DNA from 3 places in the Mesorhizobium sp. C399B genome. Region 3 is predicted to be linked to each of the others. Evidence: riboswitches for the same ligand, from Rfam matches in the RefSeq annotation. Region 3 holds a riboswitch; each other region holds the start of a gene.
The links. Region 3 has a riboswitch for thiamine pyrophosphate ahead of NLY36_RS27565 (YkoF family thiamine/hydroxymethylpyrimidine-binding protein). Riboswitches for the same ligand answer to the same signal wherever they lie in the genome.
Positions count from the first base shown of each region.

Region 1: it holds a riboswitch for thiamine pyrophosphate, as region 3 does, so the genes downstream of both, thiC (phosphomethylpyrimidine synthase ThiC) here and NLY36_RS27565 (YkoF family thiamine/hydroxymethylpyrimidine-binding protein) in region 3, are expected to answer to the same signal.
Region 2: it holds a riboswitch for thiamine pyrophosphate, as region 3 does, so the genes downstream of both, thiB (thiamine ABC transporter substrate binding subunit) here and NLY36_RS27565 (YkoF family thiamine/hydroxymethylpyrimidine-binding protein) in region 3, are expected to answer to the same signal.

Region 1 covers NZ_CP100472.1:4,548,643-4,556,389, reverse strand. The annotation lists gene NLY36_RS21700 (SDR family NAD(P)-dependent oxidoreductase) at 187-939, shown strand; gene NLY36_RS21695 (GntR family transcriptional regulator) at 951-1,619, opposite strand; gene hemA (5-aminolevulinate synthase) at 2,467-3,678, shown strand; gene NLY36_RS21685 (ATP-grasp domain-containing protein) at 4,249-5,553, shown strand; TPP riboswitch at 5,777-5,893, shown strand; gene thiC (phosphomethylpyrimidine synthase ThiC) at 5,997-7,747, shown strand, end outside.
Region 2 covers NZ_CP100472.1:2,727,358-2,735,104, reverse strand. The annotation lists gene NLY36_RS13030 (ABC-F family ATP-binding cassette domain-containing protein) at 1-1,249, opposite strand, end outside; gene NLY36_RS13025 (thiamine diphosphokinase) at 1,251-1,910, opposite strand; TPP riboswitch at 2,072-2,186, shown strand; gene thiB (thiamine ABC transporter substrate binding subunit) at 2,230-3,237, shown strand; gene thiP (thiamine/thiamine pyrophosphate ABC transporter permease) at 3,458-5,056, shown strand; gene thiQ (thiamine ABC transporter ATP-binding protein) at 5,053-5,817, shown strand; gene NLY36_RS13005 (M48 family metalloprotease) at 6,148-7,554, shown strand; gene NLY36_RS13000 (RNA polymerase factor sigma-32) at 7,637-7,747, opposite strand, start outside.
Region 3 covers NZ_CP100472.1:5,787,565-5,795,311, forward strand. The annotation lists gene NLY36_RS27550 (DUF2934 domain-containing protein) at 64-303, shown strand; gene NLY36_RS27555 (hypothetical protein) at 460-711, opposite strand; gene NLY36_RS27560 (GSU2403 family nucleotidyltransferase fold protein) at 977-1,324, opposite strand; TPP riboswitch at 1,577-1,689, shown strand; gene NLY36_RS27565 (YkoF family thiamine/hydroxymethylpyrimidine-binding protein) at 1,680-2,288, shown strand; gene NLY36_RS27570 (ABC transporter permease) at 2,544-3,386, shown strand; gene NLY36_RS27575 (ABC transporter ATP-binding protein) at 3,383-4,165, shown strand; gene NLY36_RS27580 (ABC transporter substrate-binding protein) at 4,162-5,169, shown strand; gene NLY36_RS27585 (LexA family transcriptional regulator) at 5,342-6,004, opposite strand; gene NLY36_RS27590 (hypothetical protein) at 6,085-6,459, shown strand; gene NLY36_RS27595 (GcrA cell cycle regulator) at 6,546-7,238, shown strand; gene NLY36_RS27600 (DUF6456 domain-containing protein) at 7,566-7,747, shown strand, end outside.

The DNA of each region.
Region 1 (7,747 bases), 1.2 Mb from region 3:
ATCTAGCCGTTGGGCCGACGGCCCGGCGCTTGGGCCAGTCCACCGGCTTTAACCTGCGTCACAACTTGATCCACTGATCCTAGGTGACGACAACGTTGTTCGTCATGATTTGATGGGGCGGGGATTGGCCCAAAAGCGAGCCCCCCAAACTGTGCGGTTGCCAAATACGTAATGGAGTGAATTGGAATGATCATCGTAACAGGCGCCACGCACGGGATTGGGCGGGCCTGCGTGGAGAAACTTGCGTCTGCCGGTTCCAGAGTGGTGGCGACCGGCCGAGATGCAGAAGCGGGCGCGGCGCTCGAACGCGCCAATCACGGTGTCACGTTCGTTGCCGGTGACATCATCCGTGAAGACGATTGCCGCCGTGTCGTCGACCGTGCGCTTGAACTTGGCAACGGCCGGCTCGCCGGGCTCGTGAACAATGCCGGCATGTCGAAGCGCATTGCCTTCGCCACCGCCACCCAGGACGATTGGGATGAGGTCCTTGCGGTTAATGCACGCAGCGTCTTTTTCTTCATCCGTCATGCGCTGGACGGCTTGCGGCTCGGGAGGGGTTCAGTCGTCAACATGGCCAGCATCGCCGGAAAGACGGGCGAAGAAGGGCTCGCTGCCTACTGCGCCTCAAAGGCCGCGGTCATCGGGCTGACGCAGGCACTCGCGCTGGAGTTCGGCGAGGAGATCCGCTTCAACGCTGTTTGCCCCGGCCAGATCGAAACACGCATGATGGGCAACATCATAAGCGATGCACTGCGCAAGAAGCAGCTCGAACTGCGGATCCCTGCCAACCGCTTCGGTGCCCCTGAAGAGATCGCTGATGTGGTCGCTTGGTTACTTTCGAATCAATCGAGCTATGTCAACGGCACGGTGGTGACTGTAGACGGCGGGGAAACAGCCGGCCTGCGCACACCCCGCGTCGCGCAGATCGATGGTGCTTAGGGCAATTCAGCTCAGCCGGAGCCGCGCTCGTCGAAATAGCGCAGAAAACCATGTGAGCCTCGCTGGATGTCGTTCTCGATCGCCTCGCGGGCCCTCTTCCTGTCGCCAGCCCTCAAGGCCTCGATGAGATGGTCATGTTCTTCCGCGCCGGTGTACCCGCGCGGAATTTCCCGATCGTAAACGTTAAGGATTGGACCCATCGAGGCCCACATGCTTTCGATCTGTCCGATCAGCATCGGCATACGCGACAGGCGGTAGACGCCGAAGTGGAAAGCGCGATTGGAGGATCGCGCTTCCTTGATGTTACCGGCCTTATGGCTCTCTACAAATGAGGCGCGGAAGGTCTCAAGCTGTTCGAGATCGGCGGGGGCAAAATGGTCGGCAGCGTGTTCTGCCGCAAGCCCTTCAAGTGCCACGCGGATCAGCTTGATCTGAATGTAGCGGGCGCGGCTGAGGTCTGGCACCGCGGCGAACCTGCCGGAGCGCAACTCGAGCGCCTGCTCGCTGACGAGCCGCAGACAGGCTTCGCGCACCGGCGTAATGCTGGTTCCGAGCTGCTCGGCAAGATCCTGCATAAGGAGACGATCGCCCGGCGCGAAATTGCCGATGATCAAGCCATCCCGCACCTTGCTGTAAATCCGCGCGGACAGGCTGCCCATCTCCTCGGGCTGCATCTTCATAGGGCCCATGGGACTCCCCTCGTCTGTGCTGCAGCTCTACGGAAATGTCGATTGACGCGTTTCACTACGTTTATAAGTTATAATCGCTGCCTATATTTTGTTATTCAGCGGCAGACAAGTACGTGCACGTTAATTGTCTGCAGCAAACATGTCCGTTTCATAATATTTGTGAAAATTTTGTTTCATAAAAAAAACAAGGAGACCCTTCTTTTCCGATTCTGACAATGGAATGTGACGACAAAAAAGGCGCGATCTCATCTGCGTGGCATGAGTTGGTGTGCGAGAGATGATGACATCTGAAGGAGCCGGGAAGCTTACATGTCAATTTCCAGTCTGATGGGCAGAAATTTCCGATTCTGAGGCGACTCCGAACCGGCTGGACCGACGATGACGTCGGCACCGTCAAGATGATCCGGCAGGCCAGCACGTCCAAAAGCTGCGTATGGCGTTTGCAGAGCGTTTCGCCGCAGAAGGGCTTCAAGGGCTGTTGCGCGACAAGACGCGGCCCTCGCGCATTGCGGCTCTCGGGCCCGAAAGCCCGCCGAGCGCAGCTCTGACAAGGCCGCGACAGGAATTGAACGACGACTGGCCAGAATTATGAATCCCTTGCGACACTATGCAATTTCAGACATTTCAGTAACAAATAGATTTAACATTCTCTTCACTTGCACTTTGGGGCGCGTTACCCGATTAGCTGGAGCGGCCGAAACCCCCGCAGGATCAAGCGCGTAGTCGAAATCCAATCTTGCTGGTGCTTGTCGAGGGATGCGACGCGATGGGCCGGCGCAGGTGCGCTGTGAAGCAGCACTGAGCGCGCCGAAAAACGGCTTCCCAACAGGAGATTGATTTGGATTATGTGCAGTATTTCGCCGGAAGAATCGAGCAACTCAAAGGCCGTGGCGGGTATCGTGAATTTGCCGATCTGGAGCGTCAGTCTGGCAACTTCCCAAAGGCCTGGCTCAATAGGCCCGACGGCCGAAAAGAGATAACCATTTGGTGCACTAATGATTATCTCGGTATGGGGCAGCACCCCAAAGTGCTATCGGCAATGAAGCGCGCCATCGATGCCAACGGCGCAGGATCGGGAGGATCCCGCAACATTGGTGGCACCAACCATTACCACGTGTTGCTCGAGCGGGAGCTTGCAGATTTCCACAATAAGGAAGCAGGATTGATTTTTGTTTCCGGCTTCAGCTCAAACGATTCATCCTTGAGTACATTGGCATCTTTGATGCCGGACACAATTATTTTTTCTGACGAGCACAACCACGCTTCAATTATTAGTGGATGCCGCAACAGCCGGGCCGAAAAGCGCGTCTTCCGGCATAACGACGTTGCGCATTTGCGGGAGCTTCTGCGCAGTGTAAATCCTGCAAGACCCAAGATCATTGTTTTTGAATCGGTATATTCAATGGACGGTGACATTTCACCGATCAAAGATATCTGTGACATGGCGGACGAATTTGGCGCAATGACGTTTCTGGATGAAGTTCATGCATCGGGAATGTACGGTCCGAAAGGCGCCGGCATTGCCGCGGAACTTGGCATCATGGATCGTCCAACCATCATCGAAGGGACGCTAGGTAAGGCGTTCGGCTCGATGGGGGGTTATGTGACCGGACCTGCCTCCATTGTTGACAGCATACGAAGCTTCTCGATCGGTTTCATTTTCACCACGGCGCTTGCGCCAGCGCTGGCGGCTGGTGCGCTGGCAGCGCTGCGCCATCTTCGCGATTCAGATTCAGAACGAATTGATCTGCACCGGAAAACGAAACTTTTAATCGGATTGCTGAAAGAGGCGGGCATCCCCGTCATGCCGACCCGAAGCCACATCATTCCTGTGCTTATTGGTGATCCATTCCGTTGCAAGGAAGCGTCCCGCCAGCTTCTGGATCAGCATGGAATATACGTTCAGCCAATTCTGGCGCCGAGTGTTCCGGTGGGAACCGAGCGGTTCAGGGTGACGGTTACGCCTGCCCATAGTACGACAGATATTCGGACGTTCGTCGATGCGCTCAGGCAGGTTCTGCTGCGGGACAATCTTGGCAAGGCTGCCTAATGTAAATGCTGGGAACGACAGGGCGCGCAGCCTCAGACCTGATTATATCAGCCGGGCTCGCCGAGGTGGAAGCGGCGGTCAGCGATCCGGTTCTGACGCCCGATCGCATCTTCGAATGTCATCGGAAAGCAGTTCCGTAACCCGCAATGACAGCTTTCGCGATCTTAAATGATGTGACTCCATAATTGAATGGGGCCGTTTGACGGCTCGCAGCTTACACATCGGGCCGGTTCCAGATTCAGGGCTCACCATGAGCCAGTATGACCAGAGCGCATGTTCTTGTGCTGCGAGTTTGATGTGGCTTGGCGTGCCCTACCCGAGGGGCAGGTCACGCCCAGGCCCACGGGATCACACACCAACCCCAGCTAACCTGGTTTGAACGGAGCAAGCCTCCGACGCCGCCCTAATCAACAACGCTGCAACAGATCCTTCAAATCAATTTACAAGATTTTTACAAGCGTCAGTCGTTGACAATGGTACGGCACCGCGAGTCTGAGGTCCGGCACGGCCATAAAAGTGACGCCGGTACCCTCGGACCGCCGCCAGCACGCAACATCGGGATTAACAGCAATGGTAAGAAGAAGAGCGCTCATATTGGTCGAAGGCCATAGGGGTACTGGTCAGCTATACGTCCAAGCGGCTCAGTGTCTTGGTCTTCATCCAATTACTCTGACGGCTGATCCACCTCGGTACGACTATCTTTCGGCGGAAAACGTTGAGGCAATCCGTGTCGACACTGGCAATCTCGAAGCGTTGGTCCGCGAATGTTCGCGGCTGCGTGCTACCCACGACATTGCTGGCATTACTGGCTTTGCCGGGGACCATGAATCGATCTATGCGACAGTTGGCAAGCTTTGCCGGCATTTCGATCTACCGGGACCGAACCCTGAATCGATTGAACGAAGCTGCGACAAATTCAAGCAACGCCAACTCCTCGCGCAGGCCGGCGTTCCAATACCGGCCTATCGGTTGGCAACGAATGCGGCGGAGGTAGAAAGCTCGGCTGCAGAGATCGGCCTGCCCGTGATTCTTAAGCCGGCAGTAGGCAGCGGCAGCATCGGTGTCCGATTGTGCCGCAGCCTCGAAGACGTAGCCGAACATACGACTTATCTATTGGGCGGAAAGCACATATGGCGGTCTACACCGAAAATACTCGTCGAAGAATTCGCACAGGGCCCGTTCTATAGCATTAATGTTATGGGGAATGAGGTCGTTGCGATTTGCGCCAATGACTTTGGTCCCCTCCCCCATTTCGTCATACGTGAGGTGACGTATCCGGCCCTGCTAACCGATCAGGAGCGTGAGCGCATCGCCGATGTTTCGCTGAGCTGTTTGCGGGCTCTCGGCCTTGGCTGGGGGCCAACTAACGTTGAACTCCGGTGCACGAAACGCGGTCCAGTTGTCATTGAAGTCAATCCGCGTCTTAGTGGCGCGCCCGACCCTCAACTGGTCCAGTTAGCTTACGGTGTCGACCTCGTCGCCGAGCACATCAAGCTTGTCATTGGCGAGGAATGGGATCTGCGCAAAAAGCATTCGCATACCGCGGCCGCGCGATTCCTGCTTCCTGATCAAGATGGCACCCTGGACTGGATTGGTGGCGACACTCAGGCAGCTGCTATATCCGGTGTGGCCGAGGTCAAATTGAATGTTGAACCCAAGACACCGATCGTCAGGAAGGGGGATTTCCGAGACTGGATTGGACATGTCATTGCCACTTCACCCAGCCGTGCTGAAACCGAGGGCGCCCTTCAGCGAGCGGTCGCCTTGATCGATTGGTCGATCACCCCTTTTCCGGCGACAATAGGAGGTGATCGAGAGCACGATGTTTGTGGGGCGTTCGGGCGTCCCACCAGTTCTGTTCCGATCAGGCATTGACGGCTTAAGATCCTTGAAACGCAGCAGTTCCGTCTACGTCAATGTCACATCAAGTTTGACGAGGCAAATGCAGCTTTGGCCACACCTGCCCTATCTCCCGCGGAACTTCTCCGCGACCCGTGGCGAGGCCGTCGGCCCAATTTGGCCCCAATTTGATTGCCGCCCACCGCCGCCGCAGGACGAACACGCGCTTGACAAGACAACCCCGGCCCGTTCAACTTGAGGCATTCACCAGGGGAGTCCCGGCAAGGGGCTGAGATACTGCTGGCTTTCGCGGCGCAGTGACCCGTTGAACCTGATCCAGTTCATACTGGCGTAGGGACGGTGCAAGCGCTCTGCGGGAGTTCACGCCCGAGGTCCTGTTTCGGCAGGTCGACAGAAGCGTCTTTTCATCCTTCCGGCACAGAACTGGGTCTCCAATGCATGAGCAAAGGAGCCTCAAGATGAATGCCCTCACCCCAGCCGTCTCAACGGGACCGCTGCCTGCTTCGCGTAAGATCCACAAGCCCGGTGCCATCCACCCGCAGATCCGGGTGCCGATGCGCGAAATCTCCGTCCATCCGACAGCCGGCGAACCGCCCGTCACCGTCTACGACCCGTCGGGCTCCTATACCGATCCGGCTGTCGAAACCAGCATCCAAAAAGGCCTGGCCCGGCTTCGCCACGAATGGATCTTGGCGCGCGGCGATGTCCAGGACTGTGACGGCCGCCACGTCCGGCCGGAGGACAACGGATTCGCGACGGGCGAACGCCTGACGCCAGAATTTCCCATCCGCCACCGACCGCTCAGAGCCAAAGCAGGCAAGGCGGTGACGCAGCTTGCCTATGCACGCGCCGGCATCATCACACCCGAAATGGAGTTCGTCGCCATCCGCGAGAACCTTGGTCGCGAGATCCTGCACGGCAAGGTTGAGCGCGACGGCGAGGCTTTCGGCGCGATGCTGCCCGATTTCGTCACGCCCGAATTCGTCCGCGACGAGGTGGCGCGCGGACGGGCGATCATTCCCGCCAACATCAACCATCCCGAAAGCGAGCCGATGATCATCGGCCGCAATTTCCTGGTGAAGATCAACGCCAATATCGGCAACTCCGCTGTCACCTCCTCGATGGCCGAGGAGGTTGAAAAGATGGTCTGGGCGATTCGCTGGGGCGCCGATACGGTGATGGACCTGTCGACCGGCCGCAACATTCACAACATCCGGGACTGGATCGTGCGCAACGCACCGGTGCCGATCGGCACGGTGCCACTCTACCAGGCGCTCGAGAAGGTTGGCGGCATTGCCGAGGATCTGACCTGGGAGGTGTACCGCGACACGCTGATCGAACAGGCCGAGCAGGGCGTCGACTATTTCACCATCCACGCCGGCGTGCGGCTGCATTATATCCCGCTGACCGTCGACCGGGTCACGGGTATCGTCTCGCGCGGCGGGTCGATCATGGCCAAGTGGTGCCTGCACCATCACCGGGAAAGCTTCCTCTACGAGCATTTCGCGGAAATCTGCGACATCGCCAGAGCCTACGACGTATCCTTTTCGCTCGGCGACGGCCTTCGTCCGGGCTCGATCGCCGATGCCAACGACGCGGCGCAGTTCGCCGAGTTGGAGACGCTCGGCGAGTTGACGCAGATCGCCTGGGCGAAGGATTGCCAGGTGATGATCGAGGGGCCTGGCCACGTGCCGATGCACAAAATCAAGGCGAACATGGACAAGCAACTCGCCGTCTGCGGCGAGGCGCCGTTCTATACGCTTGGACCGCTGACGACCGACATCGCGCCGGGCTATGACCACATCACCTCAGGCATTGGCGCCGCGATGATCGGCTGGTTCGGCACCGCCATGCTCTGCTACGTCACGCCCAAGGAGCATCTCGGCCTTCCCGATCGCAACGACGTCAAGATCGGCGTGATCACCTACAAGATCGCCGCCCACGCCGCCGACCTGGCGAAGGGCCATCCGGCAGCGAAAGTCAGGGATGATGCGCTTTCCCGCGCGCGCTTCGAGTTCCGCTGGGAGGACCAGTTCAACCTGTCGCTCGATCCGGAAACGGCGCGGTCCTTCCACGACCAGACTTTGCCCAAGGAAGCGCACAAGGTGGCGCATTTCTGCTCGATGTGCGGACCGAAATTCTGCTCGATGCGTATCTCTCACGACATCCGTGCCGAGGCGCAGAAAGAGGGCATGGCGGCGATGGCGGC
Region 2 (7,747 bases), 3.1 Mb from region 3:
GCGCCAGGAGCAGCCGCGCCCGTTCGCCGCCGGACAGCTCGCGCACCGGGGTGCGCGCCTGTTCCGGCTTGAACAGGAAATCCTTCATGTAGGACACGACATGGCGCTGCTCGCCATTGATGACGAGGTTTTCGCCGCGCCCGTCCGTGAGATACTGCGCCAGGGTCTCGGCCGGATCGACCGCCTCGCGCTTCTGGTCGAGCGTGGCGATTTCCAGATTGGTGCCGAGCCGCACCGAGCCGGCATCGGGCTTCATCTCGCCGGTGAGCATCTTCAACAGCGTCGTCTTGCCGGCGCCGTTCGGCCCGACAAGGCCGACGCGATCGCCGCGCTGGATGCGGGTCGAGAAGCCCTTGACCACGGTCAGGTCGCCAAAACTCTTCTCGATGTTCTTGGCCTCGATCACCAGCTTGCCGGATTCGGCGGCGTCGCTGGCCACCATGGTCGCCGAGCCCTCGGCGCCGCGATGGCCGCGAAAACGCTGGCGCATGGTCTGCAGTTCGCCCAGGCGGCGCATGTTGCGTTTGCGGCGAGCCGTCACGCCATAGCGCAGCCAATGCTCCTCGCGCACGATCTGGCGGCCGAGCTTGTGCTGTTCGCGCTCTTCCTCTTCCAGCACAAGGTCGCGCCATTCCTCGAAATGGCCAAAGCCCTTGTCGAGGCGGCGGGTCTGGCCACGGTCGAGCCAGACAGTGGCGCGCGAGACGCGTTCGAGGAAGCGACGGTCGTGCGAGATGACGATCAGCGCCGAAGACGTCCGGACAAGCTCTTCTTCCAGCCATTCGATGACCGACAAATCGAGATGGTTCGTCGGCTCATCAAGCAGCAGAATATCGGGTTCGGGCGCCATGACGCGGGCAAGTGCTGCGCGGCGCGCCTCGCCGCCGGAGAGATCGTTGGGGTTCTCCGTGCCGGCGAGGCCGAGATGCTCCATCAGATATGTGGCGCGGTAGGGATCGTCGGCAGGCCCAAGCCCCGCCTCGACATAGGCGCGCACATTGGCAAAGCCGTCCATGTCGGGCATTTGCGGGAGATAGCGCACCGTTGACGAAGGCTGGCGGAAGACCTCGCCGTCTTGCGGCTCGATCAGACCAGCAGCAATCTTCAGGAGCGTCGACTTGCCGGAGCCGTTGCGGCCGACGAGCGCGATCTTGTCACCGGCGGACGCCGTCAGTTCGGCGCCATCGAGCAGCGGCGTGCCGCCAAAGGTCAGTCTTATGCCGTCGAGGTTGAGAAGGGGCGGGGCCATGTCAGCTTTCAGGCAAGGGGTAGGGGTGGGCGAGCAGCAGCGCGCGGCCATGGCCGAGCGCGATTTCGAGGCCGCCCCCGGTCGTGTTGGACTTGACCTCGTTCGAGATGGTCAGCGACGAGCCGAACAAGACCTCGACATGGTCGAGCGGCCACTTCGCGCCGGACACGGTGAGGCCCGAAAGATCGGAAAAGCCGAGCACCGAAAACAGCGTTCCGTCGGCATAGTCGAAGCCGGCCTTGCCATGCAGCAGAGGGGCGCCTTCCTGCGCTCCGCTGGTCAACAGCACTTTTGTGCCGGCCTCGGCCAGCCGCAGGCTGAGCGCCAGATGGAGGAAGGCGTGGTCGGCGCGCTTGCCGCCGAAAGCGCCGGCCAGCACCAGGCTGGTGGCGCCGCGTTCCAATGCCGCCGCGATCGCCAGTTCGCCATCGGTCTTGTCCTTTTCGGGAGGAAACACCTCCCGCGGCACGGCGGCGAGATCGGCAGGCAGGTCCGCCGGCACAGAATCGAAATCGCCGACCCACAGCTCCGGCATCAGGCCGATCAGGCGGGCATGACCGATGCCGGCGTCGGCGGCGATGACGCGCGTGCCCGCGACCTGGCGGTCGAGCCGCGGCGTGCGGACGAGATCGCCGCCAAGCAAGATGGTGAATGTGCTCATATCCGCTGGCCCTTACCAGCCCCGCCGACGAAACGGAAGGCCGAGCGGCACCGTCACTCTTTGTTGGAGCATGATCTTTTTCCGGAAACGGTTCCACTTTCCGGGATCATGCTCGGGCAAACTTCCGCTTGCGTGGCACCTTGGCCGGGCCTATGTGTCGAAACGCTCTAACGGGGTGCCGGACGCGATCTTCGCGGACCGGCTGAGAGGCAGTCTCGCCAACCCGCTGAACCTGATCCGGTTTGTACCGGCGGAGGGATTAGACGCTTCGGACAGCCCGACGCCTCAATTCCTTTCAACACGAATGAAGGAGGCGCCGATGCGCATTTTTTTGTCCCGTCTTGTCCCAGCGCTGGGGCTTGCTGTTTCGCTACTGGCAAGCCCTGCGTGCGCGCAGGAAAAACTCACGATCTATACCTATGAGAGTTTCACTGCCGACTGGGGTCCAGGCCCCCAGGTGAAGAAGGAATTCGAGGCCGAGTGTGGCTGCAGCGTCGACTTCGTCTCGGTCGCCGACGGCGTCGCACTTCTCAACCGCGTCAAGCTCGAAGGTGCCTCGACCAAGGCCGATATCGTGCTTGGTCTCGACACCAACCTCACCGCGGAAGCCAAGGCTTCCGGCCTGTTTGTCCCACATGGCGCGGTGGCTGAAAACAACGTGCCGGGCGGCTGGAGCGACGACACTTTCGTGCCCTACGATTATGGTTATTTCGCCGTCGTCTACGACACCGAAAAGCTGAAGAGCCCGCCGAAGAGCCTGAAGGAACTGGTCGAGGGCGATGCCGCCGACAAGATCGTCATCCAGGATCCGAGGACGTCGACGCCGGGCCTCGGCCTGCTGCTGTGGGTCAAGTCGGTCTATGGCGACAAGGCGCCGGAAGCCTGGGCGAAACTCAAGGGCAAAGTGCTGACGGTGACGCCGGGCTGGAGCGAGGCCTATGGCCTGTTCTCCAAGGGCGAGGCGCCGATGGTGCTTTCCTATACGACGTCGCCGGCCTACCACATGGTGGCCGAGAACACCGGGCGCTACCAGGCGGCCTCGTTCGAGGAAGGCGAGTATCTGCAGGTCGAGGTCGCCGGCATCACCACCACGGGCGCGAAGAACCCGCTGGCGGCGAAGTTCCTGGCCTTCATGACCGGGCCGAAATTCCAGGATGTCATTCCGGAGACCAACTGGATGTTCCCGGCCGGGAAAACCGACAAGCCGCTCAATCCGGCTTTTGATAGGCTGGTCAAGCCGGCGAAGACCTTGCTGTTCAGCCCGGAAGAGGTCGCGGCAAATCGCAAGGCCTGGGTGGATGAATGGCTGGCGGTGATGAGCAAGTAGATTTGGCTGTATAGTCAAAAGATGAGTGCTCTACGGCGCCCCCCTCTGTCCTGCCGGACATCTCCCCCACGAGGGGGGAGATTGGCCTTTACGTTGACTTTCGCCAATCTCCGAAGCTGCAGGAATGAGCGGAGCGCTAAAACCGCCAATCTCCCCCCTCGTGGGGGAGATGTCCGGCAGGACAGAGGGGGGCGCGAAGGAACGCGACGCCCGGTAAAGAGTGCAACGCTCTGACCCCCGCATCACGGCCGGCATTGTCGCGCTTGCGGCAATCGCGCTGCTGATCGGTGGCGCCTTCGCCGGCCTTATCCGCGAAGGCGCGCACGACCTTTCCGGCGCCGCGTCCGCCTTTGACCTCTATCTCCTGCGCGTTGTCCGCTTCACGCTCTGGCAGGCTGCGCTCTCGATGCTGCTTTCCGCCGTACCGGCGCTGTTCGTCGCCCGGGCGCTGTCGCGGCATCCGCGCTTCTTCGGACGCGGCTTCATCCTGCAGCTGTTTACTGTGCCCCTTGCCTTGCCGGCGATTGTCGCAGCGCTGGGCATACTGGCGCTCTATGGCCGCGCCGGTTATTTCGCCGCGATCGGTGGCCAGAGCTGGCCCGACATCTATGGGCTGCCGGGCATCCTCGTCGCCCACGTCTTCTTCAACCTGCCGCTGGCCACCCGGCTGTTCCTCGAAGCGCTGGGAACGGTGCCGGCCGATCAATGGCGGCTGGCGAGCCAGCTCGGCATGGGGGCGAGGCCAGCCTTCCGGCTGATCGAGTGGCCGGTGCTGCGCGCCGCGCTGCCGGGCGTCGCCGGGCTTGTCTTCATGCTTTGCATCACCTCCTTCACCATAGTGCTGATCCTCGGCGGCGGGCCGGCGGCGACGACGCTGGAAGTCGCCATCTATCAGGCGCTGCGTTTCGACTTCGATCCGGCGCGAGCGGTGACGCTGACGGTGCTGCAGATCGCGCTGACTTTTGCCGTCATGCTGGCGCTGACGCGGCTCGGCGCCAATGTGACCGGCGACGCCAATTTGCCTGTCGCGCCGCGCCGCTATCACTTGGCCGGCAAAGCAGAAACAGCGTTCAACGCCGTCCTGATCGTCCTCGCCTTGCTGTTCGTCGCCGGACCAATGGCGGCCACCGTCGCGTCCGGCCTCGGCGCCGATCTCGGCCGGCTGGCGGGCGAGAGTGCCGTGCGTCAGGCGACCCTGACCAGCGCCGGTCTCGCCCTCTCGGCGGCGCTACTTTCGGTGGCGCTGTCGCTGTCGCTGATCATGGCTCGGCGGGCACTGTCCCTGCGCCGCCGGTCCAGTGCCCGTTCATTGCTCGAACATGCCACCGACACCGGCGCCGGCTTCGTCCTCGTCGTGCCGCCCATTGTCATCGGCGCCGGCTGGTTTCTCCTGCTGCGCACGGTCAGCGATGTCTTTGCCATCGCGCCGGTCATGGTCGTCACCGTCAACGCGGTGATGGCGATGCCCTTTGCCATCCGCGCGATGCGCCCGGCCTATGATGCGGCCAGCGAGCGCCACGAAAAGCTGTGCGCGCAGCTTGGCATTGCGGGCTGGAACCGGCTGCTTCTGGTCGACTGGCCATCGCTCCGGCGGCCGCTGGCCACCGGCTTTGCCTTCGCCGTGGCGCTGTCGCTCGGCGATCTCGGCGTCATCGCGCTGTTCGGCAGCGATTCGGTGCAGACCTTGCCCTATCTCCTGCTGGCGCGCATGGGCAGCTATCGCACGGCCGATGCTGCCGGGCTGGCTTTGCTGCTCGGGGCGGTCTGCCTTGCATTGGTGGTCGCGGCAGACTGGCTGGGACGGGGAGAGAGATCGTGACGTCCGCTGTGGACAAAGGCACGACTGTCCGGCTGGACAAGGTCTCGTTCAGCTATGGCGAAACGTCATTCCTGTTCGATGTCGAATTCGATACATCTAAGATCACCGCCATCATGGGGGCAAGTGGTTCGGGCAAATCGACCTTGCTCAATCTGGTGGCTGGTTTCGAGACGCCGGAGTCCGGTCGTGTGCTGATCGGCGCCGCCGATGTCGGCGCCGAGCCGCCTTCGGCGCGGCCGGTATCGATGGTATTCCAGGAAAACAATCTGTTTGCTCATCTCTCGGTGGAGAAGAATGTCGGGCTCGGCCGCTCGCCATCGCTCAACCTGACCGACGCCGATCGCGCCGCAATCGCCGAGGCGCTTGACCGCGTCGGCCTGGCCGGCAAGGAAATGCGCCTGCCCCGCGAACTCTCCGGCGGCGAAAGGCAGCGCGTGGCGCTCGCCCGCGTTCTGGTGCGCGACCGGCCAGTGCTGCTGCTCGACGAGCCGTTCGCTTCGCTCGGGCCAGCACTGCGCGACGACATGCTCGACCTGGTGGCCGGCGTTCATGCCGAGCGGGCGATGACGGTGCTGTTCGTCACGCATCAGCCGGAAGACGCTCGCCGTATCGGCGAGCAGATGGTTTTTCTGGACAATGGCAGGGTTGCCGCGACGGGACCTGCCGCCGATTTTTTCGACGGCACTGGCCCTGAAGCGTTTCGGCGCTATATCGGCGCAAGTTCGGGCGGATCACGCGATATTGCCCGGAAGCGGACATAATTTACGACCAAACCGGCTACAGGTGATGTGGCGCTTGCTTGCCATGGTCCAGTCGATGTGGCTAGGTCCGCTTAGTACTGGTCCGGCACGAGCCGTGATTTGCCCCTACAGCGCCGCACCCGGCCGGATGCGTAAACGCTGTAGGTTTTTTGATGTGTGCAGGATTGCCAACGAAAACCGATTTTTCGCTGGCGCGGACCCCGGTCCAAATCATGCGCCGAGAGCTGAAGGAACGCCGTGCTGCCGACCGGCACTGACACTTTGAAACGCAGACCGCTGGTGCGCTTCCTCGCGCTGGCCGGCCTTGCCGTGGCGCTGGCCAGCTGCCAGATGTTCACGCCTCCCGAAGTGCAGGAATCCGGCTTCCAGCCTTCCGACAAGCCGATCACGGTCGACAATGTCGCCGCCAACAGCAAGCTTGCCGAACTGGCGAAGGCGCAACATCCGCGCATCCTTGCCACCTATGGCGGCGAATATTCCGATCCCAAGCTCGAGCGCATGGTGGCCAAGGTTGTCGGCAGCCTGACCGTGGTGTCGGCCAATCCGACCCAGACCTATCGCATCACCATCCTCAATTCGCCCAACGTCAACGCTTTCGCGCTGCCGGGCGGCTATCTCTACGTCACCCGCGGCCTGCTGGCGCTGGCCAATGATTCGGCTGAACTCGCCGCCGTCATCGCGCATGAGATGGGCCACGTCACCGCCAATCACGGCTTGCAGCGCCAGCAGCTCGAGGCCGAGGAAGGCCTGGCGACCAAGGTGGTCTCCGATGTGCTGGGCGACAGCCCGACCGCCAAGCAGGCATTGATCCGCGGCAAGCTGAGGCTGGCGCAGTTCTCGCGCAACCAGGAGCTGGAGGCAGACGCCATCGGCATCAAGTCGATCGGCGAGGCCGGTTACGATCCCTATGCCGCCGGGCGTTTCCTGCAGTCGATGTCGGCCTATACCGATTTCCGCTCGATCAGCGGCGCCACCGACGCCAGCCTCGACTTCCTGGCCACGCACCCCAACACGCCGCAGCGAATTGATCTGGCGCAGCGCCACGCCCGCCAGTTCGGCGCGCCGGGCATCGGCACCCGCGACCGCGATTCCTTCCTGGCCGGGATAGACGGCCTGCTCTATGGCGACACGCCGGAAGAGGGCTATGTGCGCGGCCAGACCTTCCTGCATCCGGGCCTCGGCGTATCGTTCACGGTGCCCGACGGCTTCATCATCGACAATTCGGCGGCGGCAGTGACGGCGACCGGTCCCGGCGACATGGCGATCCGCTTCGACGGTGTGTCGATCGACAAGGATCGTGCGCTGACCGACTACATCAGAAGCGGCTGGGTGGCCGGTCTCGACGAGACCAGTGTGCGCCAGGAGACGATCGACGGCAACCAGGCGGCGACCGCGCACGCCGGCGCCGATGGCTGGCAGTTCGACATTGCGGTGATCCGCGCCGGCGGTCAGGTCTACCGGCTTTTGACAGCGGCCCCCTCGGCCAGCACGACACTCGATCCGGTGGCACGCTCGGTCAGCGGTTCGTTCCGCGTGCTCAGCCCCGCCGAGAAAGCGGCACTGAAGCCGCTGCATATCCGCGTCGTCACGGTACAGGCCGGGCAGACGATGGGCACACTTTCGGCGCAGATGGTCGGCGTCGACCGCAAGCTCGATCTGTTCCGCGTGCTCAACGCGATGTCGCCGGGCGCCTCGGTTTCGGCCGGCGACAAGGTCAAGATCGTCACGGACAGATAGCGCCGGTCTTCGTCAGAAACCCCAGCCTTCGCATGCTTTTTTCTGAGATAACTCAGGGGCGGTACCCCTGTTCCTGGCAATCTCAGGCCGCCATGAACTCCGGATTCTGCTTCACCAGCGCGAGCTTGAGCTTTTCCATGGCGCGGGCCTCGATCTGGCGGACACGCTCCTTGGAAATGCCGAGCGTCTCGCC
Region 3 (7,747 bases):
ATTTTCGGCTAATGTTTTCGTGGAATCTGGACCAACCGACCGGACCCAACCACGGAGGCTTAAGTGACGGACGACAAACAGGACCGCATTCGCCAGCGCGCGCACGAGATCTGGGAAAAGGCCGGCCGGCCTGAAGGCGCGCATCAGGAACACTGGGAGCAGGCCACGGCTGAAGTCGATGGCGCGGTCGCCAAGCCCAAAAAGGCGGCGAAGAAAGCTGACGCCAAGCCCGCCAAGGCAGCCGCCAAGCCAAAGGCGGCGAAGCCTGCCGCCGCAAAGTCCGGCAAAGCCAAATCGAAATAAGGCCAGAAATAAGGCCAGTCGAAATAAAGCAAGGCCGGAATTCGCTGGCCGGGGCCATCCTTGGCGCCCGCCGTTCAGGCGCGCCCGAGCCTCTCAACCTGACGAATTGCGCCTGCGACGGGCAGCGCAATTCCTTGTGTTTGGCGACAGGCGCCCTCATGCCTCCCAGGCATAACTCGACAGCGCAAAGCGAATGCCGGCAGCTGTCATGGTCAGTTCGCATTCGGTGATCTGGCGCAGGTGGCGCAGATAGCGCGTTACAGTCTGTGGCAGCCAGCCGGCGCAGGCCTCGACATAGGCGCGGCTGTGAACAAGGGTGCCGGTCGACAGCCTCTCGTCCTTCTCGGCAACGACTTTCAGATATTGGCGGATGAAGCGGATGTCGTCGGCGATGTCTTGGCTGGCCATTCGCCAAGCCCCGGCGAGGCGTTCGCACTGATCGAATGACAAGGGCAACAAAGGGGGCGGCAATAAAGGCGGCGGCAACAAAGGCGGCGGCAACGACGGGGGTGACAGCAAAGGCCGAGAGAGATCGGCGAAGGCAACATGGTTCGCTGTGCTCAAGGACATTCCTCTCTGCGAAAAGAGATATCGTACTTTATGTACGAATAAGCGTCAAGCCAATTTCGTACGGTTGGGACGATGGAAATGAATATAGCAGCGGTCGCTTCAGCTAATCCCGCATCGTGAATCCTTCAGGAGTCGCACCAATTTCGCGGAGGGATTTCCCCAGGATGGTGTGACTGTTTTCCCTCGTGGCGGCGTCGAACAGGTTCAAGCCGCCCCGGATCGTCTCGCGCCAGTTTTCGCCCTTCTCCCACGCTTCCATGAAGGCGAAGGCAAGGTCGTCCTGGCGACGCGTGGCTTCGAGCGCTTGGGTCAGCAGGCGCGCTTGATGGAGATCCTTCTCCCGCTTGGCGCCAGCGCTCGGCCCGCGTCGCGAGGCGACGATCAGCTTGTGGATGGCGTAGCGCTGGGGCGAGGGGACCAGCACAGGCAAGCCCGAGCGATGCAGGAGCACAGTCCGGATGGGGTCGCGGATAAGGAAATCCAGAAACCGTAAGGGCTGCGCGGAGTCTCTGCCGTTTTCTTATAATTACGTTTATCAGCTTGAATTTCAACGCAGTTATAAGAAGTTCGTGGATACGTTATAACGCAACGAACTGACGAGTCGTCTGTTAACGCCCGGGCGCCCGGCACGTCTGGCCCAAAACACTTTCCCGCAGTGCCTCAACAAACGGCTTCCCCAATGCCGCGAACGGTGCTTTAACCCGCCCATCCACAGGGGTGCTCCGTATCGTCGGGGCTGAGATGAGGGCGGCAAGCCTTCGGACCCTAAAGCTGATCTGGATAATACCAGCGGAGCGAGGCGGGCGATGTTTTCAGGCGCACAGATTTCCCTTTATCCCATGACCGACGATTTCGTCGGCGTCATCCTCGGCGCGCTCGGCGCGCTCGATCCCTGGCGCGACCGGCTGCGGATCGAAACCGATGACATCTCGACCCTTATGGTCGGGCCGCCCGAGGTGCTGTTTCCCGCCATGCGCGACCTGTTCGTCGCGGCGGCCAAAAGCGGCAAGCACTGCGTGCTTTCGGCGGCGGTCTCGCGCGGCTGTCCGGGCGAGCCCGACGATCCGATCTGCCGCTCCGACGAGACCGGCGGCCCCGCCATTCCGCTGGACGAGCGCAAGATCGCCGCGATCCGCGCTGTCCAGGCCACGCCGTCGACCGGCCAGCCGGTGGCGGCGCAGTTCTCGCTCTACGTTATGGGCACGGGCGACCATATGGACGAGATCTACGGCTGCATCGATTTCCTGAAACAGTCCGGCGTCTTTGAGCGCTCAAAGAACTTCTGCACCAAATTGCGTGGCGATGCCGGTGCGGTGTTTGCCACGCTCAACGAGGCCTTCTGCCGCTTCGGCCCCGGCGCCGGCCACGTCACCCTCGACATCACGATCTCGGCGAACAGCCCGAGCGCCGTCTGAGCCGCGGCTCAAGCGTCGTTCCTTGAGGATATTGCCGTGGCTGGTTTATCTGACCCATTGCGTGGAGGAGATGCCTCTGACCCCTCAGCACAGAGAGGAGGGGAGCCATTGGCGATTGGCGAAGACCGCGATGCCCACGAATCTCCCCCCTCGAGCAGGAGATGGCCGGCAGGCCAGAGGGGGTCCCAGCGCGTGGAGCGCCGACGTCCTTTTCGCATCGGCAAGGCGTGGGCGCTCTATGCGAGACGACCCCCTCTGTCGCCTTCGGCGACATCTCCCCCTCGAGGGGGGAGATTAGCCGCAGCCATCGCCAAGACCATCCCCGCCGCCTGCGCCTCCGCCCTGCTCCTCGCGGCGTGGGAGCTCTACGCCCGCTATGGTGGCGCTGCGCCCACCATGCTGCCGGCGCCGTCGCGCGTGCTGCAGCAGGCCTGGGAGCATCGCGCTGCCCTTGCCGACAACACGCTGCCCACCATCCGCGCCACATCAGCCGGCTTCGCCTGCTCGTTGGTCGCTGCCTTCGTGCTTTCGGCGGTGGTCGATTTCTTGGCCCCGCTGCGCCGCGCGCTGTTTCCGCTGCTGATTGTCAGCCAGACCTTGCCGCTGGTCGCGATTGCGCCGCTCATCGTACTGTGGTTCGGCTTCGGGCTGATGCCAAAAATCTTGCTTGTGGCGCTCGTTACCTTCTTCCCGATGATGGTGGCGCTGGTCGAGGGTTTTGCCGCGACCAGCAAGGCGATTTCGCAGATGCTCGCCACCATGGGGGCAGGGCGCTGGCGCATCTTCTGGCTGGCGCGCCTGCCTTCGGCGCTGCCCTATTTCTTCGCCGGGCTGCGCATCTCCATCACCTACGCCGTCGTCGGCGCGATCTTCGCCGAATATGCGGGGGCGGCGAAGGGGCTGGGCATCTACATGCTCAATGCCAAGAACAACTTTCGGCCCGATCTGGTGCTCGCCGCGGTCGCCGTCAGCGCCGCGCTCACGCTTGTCTTGTTCGCCATTGCGGTGCTCGTCCAGCGCTTCGCCATGCCTTGGGAGAATGCAGGGAGCGAAAGCCGCGACGGCAAGGTTGAAGCTGCAGAAGAGAACCGTCAATGACGCGGCTCGAACTCCGGGACATCAGGAAGAACTTCGGCGCGCTTGAGGTGCTCGCCGGCATTTCGCTTCATGTCGCGGCCGGCGAGTTCGTCTCCATCCTCGGCCCTTCCGGCGCCGGCAAGTCGACGCTGTTCCAGTTGCTGACCGGCGCGCTGAAAGGCGAGGGCGACATGCGCTTCGACGGCGCGCCATTGCAGGGCAGCCCCTTCGCCTTCATGCCGCAGCGCGACGCGCTGATGCCGTGGCGGCGCGTCATCGACAATGTGACGCTGGGGCTGGAAGTGCAGGGTCTTGGCCGCAAGGCGGCGCGCGAACGCGTCGCGCCGTTGTTCGCTGAGTTCGGCCTTGCCGGTTTCGAGCGCGCCTGGCCGGCCGAGCTTTCCGGCGGCATGCGCCAGCGCGCCGCCCTTTTGCGCACCGTGGTGCAGCAGCGCGACATGCTGCTGCTCGACGAGCCCTTTGGCGCGCTGGATGCACTGACCCGCGCGGGTATGCAGCGCTGGCTGGAAGGCATGTGGCAGCGCCAACGCTGGACGGCGCTGCTGATCACCCATGACGTGCGCGAAGCCGTCTACCTCTCCGATCGCATCTATCTGATGTCGGCGCGGCCGGCCCGCATCATCGGCGAGATTGCCGTGCCGCTGCCGCGCCCGCGCACCACCGGCAGCGATGCCGCGCGCCAGGCCGCCGCGCTCGAAGCCGACATCCTCGACACGCTGCTCAATCCCGGGACTGACCGGCCCTCGTTCCCGCAGACCGCTCAAAGGAGTTTTTCATGACCGAATTCACACGCCGGCAGGCTTTGCTGCTGACGCTGGCTGCCGGACTGCCGCTTGCCTCTCGCGCTCATGCGGCTACGCAAAAAATCACCGTCGCGCTCGACTGGACGGTCAACACCAACCATGTCGGCCTGTTCGTTGCCCGCGACAAAGGGTTCTACCACGAGGTCGGGCTCGATGTTGAGATCCTGCCCTATGGCGATACTGGCGGCGGCACGCTGGTCGCCAACCGCATCGCCGATTTCGGCATTGCCGGCGTCGGCCTGTTCACCCAGCGGGCTGCCGGCGCCGATCTCAAGGCGGTCTACGCCGTGGTCCAGCAGGAGACCGGCCGGTTGGTCTTCAACGCGGATCGCGGCGAGATCAAGAGTCCCAGGAATCTCGACGGTCTGACCTATGGCGGCTTCGGCAGCGCCTGGGAAAACACGCTGATCTCGACCATCATCCGCCACGATGGCGGCAAGGGCGTTTTCGAGACGGTGACATTAGGCACCTCGGCCTATGAGGCGCTGGCCAACGGCTCGGTCGACTTCACGCTGGAGGTCTCGACCTGGGAAGGCGTCGCTGCCGAGCTGAAAGGCGTCAGGCAGCGCGGCTTCCGCTACGCCGACTACGGCGTGCCCGACGAGCACACCACCTTGATCGCCTCCAGCAATGCATATCTCCAGGCAAACCCGAAGGCCGTATCGGCCTTCGTCGAGGCAACGCGGCGCGGCTACCAATTTGCCTGCGATCACCCGCAGGAAGCCGGCGATCTGCTGATCGCTTCCAACAGGGATGCGCTGACCGACCCGGCGCTGATCCACGCTTCGCTGAAAATGTTGGTCGACGGACACTTCTTGCGCAGCCAGGACGGCGTCATCGGCACCATCGCCAGGGCCAAGATCGAGGCGATCGGAACCTACCTCTTCAGGGCCGGCATATTGCTCGATGGCGATGGCAAGGTTCTGAAGGAGAAGCCGGATTTCGGGGGGTATTTCACGAACGAGTTTTTGGGCGCGTAATCTCCCCCCTCGAGGGGGAGATGTCGCCGAAGGCGACAGAGGGGGTCGGTACGTCCTGACGCGACTTCCTATCGCGGACAGAGGATGTCAGCGCCTTACGCGCGGCGACCCCCTCTGGCCTGCCGGCCATCTCCCCCTCGAGGCGGGAGATTGCGCCTCACCGCCTTCTCCCTCACATATCGATCATCGAGCGCTTCACCCGGCCGATGATGGTGATGGCGCCTTCGAGCGCCGGCGGCGGGATGTCCATGTAGGAGGCCGGCTGGAAGGGCGGGTTCTCGTTGGGGCGATAGCGCTTGTAGGTGGCCTGGCCGCTTTCGTCCGAAATGACATAGCAGCCATTGGTCACCAGCCGCTTGTCCCTGAGGTTGACGAAGATGATCGAATCCGGTGGCGAGATCTTGTTCATCGACGGGCCGTCGACGCGCAGCGCAATCCATTGGCCCTGCTCCAGATCGGTGGTGGGGATGGTCGGATAGTCGCTGAGATTGACCACCGTATCCTGGCTGCCGAGTTCGCCGGCGCTGATCCACGAGACGATGGGCACATCGACGGTGGCCAGCGACGGCATCGGGATCTGCCGGCCCGACTCGTCAAAGCCGAAATGGCCCCCCGCAAGGCTGCCGCCGTCGCCGTTGAACAAGAGCCAGCCGGGATCGACGCCGAACAAGCGGCCGTATTTCTCCGCCGCTTTGCGCGACAGCGGCCGGTTACCGTTCTCGTGACTGATCAGCGTGTTCTTGTTGATGTCGCGCAATGCCCGCGCCGCGTCGCTCGGCGAGGCATAACCCGCCTCCGCCCGTGCCTGCTGCAATCTGTGCCTCGGTTCCTGCATCGTACAAATTGCCTGAAATTTATCGTCCAATATGTACGATTTCGCTTGCGTACGTTTCGTACATATCGTACGCTTAGCGCATGATCGAACAAACCGCAAGCGTTTCCGCAGACATCGTCAGCTTTCTCCCATCGTCCGGGCTGTCCTCCTCCCCGGTCCGGACGCAAACCGGGGCTCTTGCCCCGGATCCGGTCGAACCGTCGTCCCCCCGATCGACCGGAACGGCCGGAGCCGCTCCTCTCCCGGCTCCGGCCACCTCTTCAGCCCATGGCGCCGCCGGTGCGCCAAGGGCTGTCTCCGGCGGGCAGGGTATTTCCTGCATCCGCACGGAAGATGGCACCGTCATCCTGTTCGACCGGCTGACGGGCAGGGCGGTTTCCGCCCTCACCAAAGCGGCCGCCGAAGCCGCCTTGCGGCATCTCGCCGGCTCGCTGCCGGCCGCCAGTATCGGCTGACCGCACCGACCATCCGCTCTGATTTTTTCCCGTGGGCCCTCGGGGCCGGCGCTCGGCCTTTGCGCGCGCAATCAATGGATACCGACATGACTGCCTATACCGACACCGAATTGCAGGAGATCGCCGTCTGGCTGAGGGATGGCCTGTCGGCCACAGGGATCGCCGTGCGCTTCACGGCGCTGCGCGGCAGTCCGGTCTCGCGCAATGCCATCATCGGCATCGTCCACCGCAACAGCGCGTTGAAGACCATCGGCTTCGCCAACCCCAGAGGCGGCAGGTCCGGCGGCCGACCGAGGAAGAATGCGACGGGGAAGACTGCGGCAAACGAGAATACCGCCAAGAGGAATCCGCCGGCGCAGCCAAGCAAGCCCGTAACGGAAGTAGGAGTTTCGAAGCAGGCCGCGCCGGTCAAACCGGCCGCCAAACCGACCCGTCAGCCATCGGCCAGGCCTCTGTTGCCAGCCCGTCCGGCGCCCTCGATCCCGGGCGAAGGACGGCTGGTGGTGGACGGCGAAATCTACCGCTTCAATGTGCCGGCGCCGCTCCCTGCCTCGCTCGGGCGTCAGCCGCATGTCGCCGCCATGCGCTTCATCGACTGCCTGTTCGACCGCTGCCGCGCGCCGCTCGACCTGACGCTGGAGGAAGACCCCGACAAAGACCCTCCCGGCAGCCGGCCGGGATTGGAGATGCTGTGCTGCGGCCTGCGCACAAGGGCGCTGAAAAGCTACTGCGAATACCACCAGGCGCGCTTCCACCGGCCTGTGGCGGAGGTGGTGTGAGCGGCTGGGCTCCGTTCCTCGCCTTCGGACGACCCCACCAATGATCGAAAGCCGGCGGGACAGCGCCCCCCTCTGTCCTGCCGGACGTTCGTCGCTCGGAAAGCCAAGCAATTGGCTTTCCGTCCGCTTCGCGGACCACTCCTCAACCCCCACGAGGGGGGCGATCGGATATCGCCGCCGATTTCGCCAATTGCCAACGTTGCAGAGGCGCAGCCGCCGACACTGCCAATCTCCCCCCTCGTGGGGGAGATGCCCGGCAGGGAAGAGGGGGGCGCGAAGGAACGCCAACCTTCCGGCTCAACAACCCAATCCCACAAGGATCCCCCGATGAGCAAAAAAACCGCGCAGAAAGCCAAACCGCCGAAATTGCCTGCGGGCGAAGCCGAGCAGGTGCGCATCCGCCGCGAGATCGGCCATGATTTCGCGCTGAAGGACGATCGCTTCGGCCGCAAGCGGCTGAGCGTCGGCACCGAAGAGGCGCGGCGCGTCTACGAGGTCTCCAATGACGG